Linked DNA regions of Zymomonas mobilis subsp. pomaceae ATCC 29192. The protein of the gene in region 2 binds, or shares a complex with, the protein of the main gene of each other region. Links are inferred from orthologs where the notes say so. Each region holds a gene or a part of one and is shown on either strand. Other genes may lie near its edges.

Region 1 (2,827 bases), 1.6 Mb from region 2 along the record:
ACTACCTATCAAGCTTTGTAGCCAAAGCTGTTGTTGTTTGGCCGCCGCTTCCCGTAACTTCCCGGCACGTTCTTTGATAAAAGCCGTATGGACTTGGGGCATTCTGGCAGCAGGCGTGCCTTGGCGAGGTGAGTAAGGAAAAATATGCCCGAAAACGATATCACAATCTTCAATCAATTGAAGAGAGTTTTTTGCCATCTGCTCATCTTCTGTCGGGAAGCCGGCGATTAAATCAGCGCCAATTACAATTTGGGGCCGTTTTGCCTTTAGACGAGAAACCAATTCTATTGATTGGGCACGGGTATGTCGCCGTCTCATCCGCTTTAAAATCAGGTCATCCCCTGCTTGTAGGGACAGATGGACATGCGGCATAATCCGTTCATCCCCCGTGATTAATTCGAACAAATAATCATCCACCCCATTAGGATCGAGTGAGGAAAGTCTTATCCGTTTTAGCGCTTTTATCTGTGTTAACAGATGGTCGATCAAATGGGCGAGTGTATCTTGTTCCGATAAATCATCCCCATAAGACGTAAGATCAACGCCGGTGAGAACTAATTCTTGGTGACCCGCTTCTACCAAGCGTTCTGCACAGCGGATAATTTCTTCACGGGAAGCGGAACGATTGCGTCCTCGTCCTTGCGGAATAATACAAAAGCTACAATTATGATCGCAGCCATTCTGAATTTCTAAAAAAGCGCGACTATGCTCACTGAAAGCGGTAATGAGATGAGGGGCCGTTTCTTTTAAACTGTTAATATCCGCGACCTGCACCCGATCTTCATCAGATTGTTGATCAGAAAAAGCAAAGGATTGGATTTGATGCTTTTCGATATTCCCGATAACACGGGATACTTCTGGCATTTTGGCAAAAATTTCGGGATCAATTTGCGCGGCACAGCCCGTTACGACAATACGAGCATCAGGCCGTTCCCGCCGTGCACGGCGAATAGCTTGTCGCGTTTGTGCGACAGCACGAGACGTCACAGCACAGCTGTTGATAACAATAAGATCCTGACTACTCTCTTTATTAATCAAGGACTGCCTTATAGATTCACTCTCAGCAATATTAAGACGACATCCTAAGGTAATAATATCAGGTTTACTCATGAAAAATTAGCCCAGTCGGCTTCACCCTTAAAGACATATTGGGCAGGCCCTTGCATAATAATATGCCCTTTTTCATTATCATTTAAAAGTAACTGCCCCCCCGGTAAGTCAATCAAGGTTTTACCCGAAACGAGACCCCGTTTTTTAGTGACAGCAAAAGTCGCACAAGCCCCCGTTCCACAAGCCCGTGTTAAACCGGCACCGCGTTCCCATGTGCGCATTTTCAGGTGATTTTTACCCACCACCATAACGATATTGACGTTGATCCTTTCGGGAAACAACGGATCATATTCAATAATTGGCCCTAATTGACCAAAATCAATAGCATCGACATCCTCAACAACGAATACCAGATGTGGATTTCCTATGTTCACAGCCGTGGGCTGTTTTAAATTTCCCCATGCAACCGGCAGAGCCAACGTATCCATAGCATATTCCAAAGGAATTTCCTGCCATGAAAAACGGGGTTGCCCCATATCAACACAGGCGCCCTCATCCGCTAAACGCGCATCGAGCAAACCGGCGGCTGTACGGATTATGACGTCATGCCCGATAAATACAGGCACACAACGGGTAGCATTACCGCAGGCCTCGACTTCGGAACCATCAGCATTCCATATTTGCATCGAAACATCGGCTTGTTCGTCACCAGTACCGATAATGATAAGCTGATCACAGCCAATACCCGTATGACGGTTACTTAAAGCCTGCGCGCGCGCAGCATTCATTTGGATAGGCGTTTTTCGGGCATCCAGAATGATGAAATCATTACCAAGCCCATGCATTTTATGGAAAGAGAAAGTCATATCGGCTCTCTAGCTGATTTTTGTTTTTGAGGAAATCGGTCTGATAGAAGATCAAATGGATTCCATAAATATTTTTCAGACAGAATCTATCTAAAAATCAAAGTTTCATAGCAAAAATTTCAAGATAAATCCTATACACTTAGAAATTAAAATCTTTTTATATCAATGTATTATATTAATTTTTTCCAGAAAAGAGAGTATCGCTTGCCAAAGAGTGACTACTTCCGTAAAAGGACAGAAATTTTGTGATAGACATCTGTATTATAAGCCTTATGTCGCACGTCGGTCAGCGAGTTTTCGCCCACCGGCGTATTTTGCGTTTTTAAGGTGTAAAATATAGTTTTTTACAAGGTATCGGAAATATTCTTCTGATCGGTTTGATAGCTTGTCGTAATCTTATCATTACGGCTTATACGGGAAGGGATGGCGATGTTCGGCAGTCTTAGCGAGCGCTTAAGCGGAGTCTTTGATCGGCTGCGTGGTCGTGGTGCCCTTAACGAGGATGATGTCCGCCAAGCAATGCGCGAAGTGCGTATTGCCCTTTTGGAAGCGGATGTTGCCTTACCGGTTGTTCGTGATTTTGTTAGTAAAATTACAGAACAAGCTATTGGTCAAAATGTTTTAAAATCGGTAACACCAGGCCAACAAGTCGTTAAAATCGTCCATGATGGGCTGATTGAGATGCTGGGTGCCGAGGCAAGTGATCTTAATCTTGCGGTCAATCCGCCTGCTGTCATTTTAATGGTAGGTTTACAGGGTTCAGGTAAGACGACGACTTCTGCCAAATTAGGCAAAAAGCTTACCGAAAAAGACAACAAACGTGTTTTAATGGCGTCTTTGGATGTCCATCGTCCAGCAGCGCAAGAACAATTGGCCACCTTGGGAACGCAAGCCAATGTTCCCACCTTACC
Region 2 (2,866 bases):
GAAGCCTTGCCAAATAAAATTGGATGAGTTTTGTAAGGAAAAATTGGTGGACGCACTTGGGCTCGAACCAAGGGCCCGCTGATTAAGAGTCAGCTGCTCTACCAACTGAGCTATGCGTCCACTATTTCCAGACTAAGCGGTTAGTCTGTGCCCGCGCTATTAACAAAAAAAAGCAGCTTTGCAAATCATTTTTTCAAAAAAGTAACTTTAAAACAGCTGTAGCCGCTTTCTTTCTCTAAAAAACGGCACACTACCGCTTTCTATTTTTTCTTTCCTAAAGAATAAGCAAAGGTAATACGACTTGTGGTATCCATAGGCTTGGTACCTGAGGAGACGTCTTTTTCATAATAGACGCTAAAGGAAATCTTCGTTGAAAGATTGCCAATCAGTTTAGTCTCAAGGGCTGTCGTCGAACTAGCGGTAATATCGCTGCTTTCAAAAAAGATAGAGGAATCTTCAGAAAGCGTTACAAGAGGGGATAGTTTCCATTTTGTCGTAAAGGAACCGCGCATGGCGGCGGTATCTTTAATGCGATGTCCCGAAGCTTCATTATCATCAATAAAAACAGTATGCCGGAAAGCTGGGCCGCCTTCAACTGCCAGGGCTAGATTCGGTTGATCGAACACCTTATAACCAACACCAGAACCCCCTGTAATACGGGTACGATAACCCAAAAACATATCACGCTCGAACAAAGCAAGTCCGTAGACATATAAGCGTTCATCGAATTTATAATGGGGTTGGTAAGAGGCTGTGAAACGTTCTGTCGAGGTAATCCCATAAGTACTTTGAAAATCGGCACGCGTTTTAATACTGTGGCTCCAGTTGATACCATTCCGATCTAAGGAAACAGCTCCATAAATAGCTGATTGACGGGTATTACCCGTCATCTTTGCTCCCCCTAACTCAACACTGCCTTTCCAATATTGAAACATATTAGAGTCGGCGACTTGGCGAAGTTGCTGCCGTTTTTTTTCAGCATCGCGGGCAGCCACTTTCGTTTTATAATCGGCCACCATAGCATCAATTTCGCCAGCACTATCCGGCACCGTTTTTTTTGCAATGAGGACAATCGCCTTCACTGTTTTGGGATCGTCCAAATCGAGCGCACGTGAAATCATTTGCTGAATAAGTTTAGGAGGCTCTTCAGCCAAAGCCTCGGTGGTTATGGCTGAAGATAGAATAAAGATACCCGGAGAAATTCCGAAAAGTAGCCAAGGCGAAGTTAGCCTGGAATGCAAATTTTCCCTCCCAAGATTGTGTATTCATTGGATTTTTGTTGAAAATTCTGAAAGTAATTTTTCGTAAAGAGGTTTCTTAAAATCAACAATGACATCGGGTAATTGTTTCGGCTCAATCCATTTCCATGCTCGAAATTCAGGTTTTTCCGTGTTGATATTAATATCTTCATCCCTGCCTAAATAACGTGCCAAGAACCATATTTGACGTTGCCCAACATATTTGCTTTTAAAAAAACCTGCCTGCATATCTTTGGGAAAATCATAACTCAGCCATTCTTTGGAACGGCTGATGATGGCCACCATACGTGCTGGAATATGGGTTTCTTCTTCTAATTCACGTAAGACACCGACTTCAGGGGATTCATTGGCTTCCAATCCGCCTTGTGGCATTTGCCATGCATCCTCTTTCATGTCATTCCGTGCTGCTACAAAAACAAGGTTATCCTTGTTCAATAACATAATGCCAGTACCGGAACGATATTCAAGTTTATCCATAGTAAAATCCCCTTTATGCTATAAGAATGAGGCTAAAATAACAAGAAAGAAAGCCTGTATTTACTAACAGAAATTAAATGATACCCTGCCATCCATTCTTATAATCTTGCTTTATCAGTTTTATAATATGCTCAGCCGCGTCTTTCGGTGAACGTAATAAATTTTGATCTTCATCCGGAAAAATGCGCTTCCGCGTATCAGTCGCCACAGGCTTTAATTCAGCTAAGGCGAGTTTGATAGTGTTTAATGCCTCATTCTCAGCACTGTAACATAAAAGCAGGCTCTCCATGGCGCGTTTAGAAGCCCTATAGCCCCCGCCATAAGCGTTTATGGAAGAATCTTCGGGAATCGTTAATCCAATGACACGAGCCGAAGCACTTTTTTGTAGTAAAGAATGAAAAGAACTTAATAAATTTTGTTGCGCTACAGCATTAACCGAAAGCATTTGTGTAAGAGAAGAGGACGATAGATCTGTAACAGAGGTAGGTGGATCAAAGCGTGCAGCGGCTAAAACCATAATATCAAGCGCTGGCCAGCGTCCTGCAACAGAAGCAGCAAGATGGCGACAACTGCCAAGATTGGTAATATCCATCGGCGCTATAGTCGCCGATCCCCCTTTTTGGTAAATACGTTCTTCCACATTTTCTAAATCACCCGCTGTACGAGCAACTAAAATAACATGGGCACCTGCTTCCGCTAAGGCTTCTGCAGTGGCGGCTCCAATCCCTCGACCTGCCCCGGTTACCAGGGCAATAGGGTGTGTAAAAGGAAGCTTAGTCATGCTTAGTCATATGCTAAGGAGATTGTTTTCATTCGATGAACAGAAACTTTTACTGTCAGCCTATAGGGCAAAAAGAAAGGGGCTAACTCTTAAAAGTTACCCCCTTATTCAACTGTATTTTTAACGGTGACAGCCCTTTAGGCGATAGCCACTTGTTCTGAAAGTTGAATCAGCTGTTCCGATGAACTTAATTCGCCCTGATCGGTAAGCGGGGTTGGATAAGCACCCGTAAAGCAAGCATCACAATATTGAGGATGTTCATTGTTACGTCCGGCCTCTCCGACCGCACGATAAAGACCATCCATCGAAATGAAAGCCAGACTGTCGGCACCGATATATTCGGCCATTT

Evidence for each region. The genes of interacting proteins can lie anywhere in the genome.
Region 1: the proteins of ZYMOP_RS08055 (region 2) and dapF are in contact, whole or in part, in a solved structure (PDB 5YGU), measured with the Escherichia coli proteins. The link is inferred for Zymomonas mobilis subsp. pomaceae ATCC 29192 from one-to-one orthologs.

Annotation. Positions count from the first base shown.
Region 1 is NC_015709.1:250,129-252,955, reverse strand. What follows is about bases 12-2,816. They hold dapF (diaminopimelate epimerase), read right to left. Parts: upstream 1,917-2,816; coding sequence 1,107-1,916; downstream 12-1,106. Other genes in these bases: ffh (signal recognition particle protein), read left to right, coding at 2,346-2,816; mtaB (tRNA (N(6)-L-threonylcarbamoyladenosine(37)-C(2))-methylthiotransferase MtaB), read right to left, coding at 12-1,110. Also shown: more of mtaB, read right to left, coding at 1-11; more of ffh, read left to right, coding at 2,817-2,827. UniProt on the Escherichia coli protein: Involved in the succinylase branch of the L-lysine biosynthesis and in the biosynthesis of the pentapeptide incorporated in the peptidoglycan moiety. Catalyzes the stereoinversion of LL-2,6-diaminopimelate (L,L-DAP) to meso-diaminopimelate (meso-DAP).
Region 2 is NC_015709.1:1,803,441-1,806,306, forward strand. What follows is about bases 2-2,845. They hold ZYMOP_RS08055 (RNA pyrophosphohydrolase), read right to left. Parts: upstream 1,737-2,845; coding sequence 1,266-1,736; downstream 2-1,265. Other genes in these bases: ZYMOP_RS08050 (DUF481 domain-containing protein), read right to left, coding at 261-1,241; ZYMOP_RS08060 (SDR family NAD(P)-dependent oxidoreductase), read right to left, coding at 1,810-2,517; purF (amidophosphoribosyltransferase), read right to left, coding at 2,655-2,845. Also shown: more of purF, read right to left, coding at 2,846-2,866. UniProt on the Escherichia coli protein: Master regulator of 5'-end-dependent mRNA decay.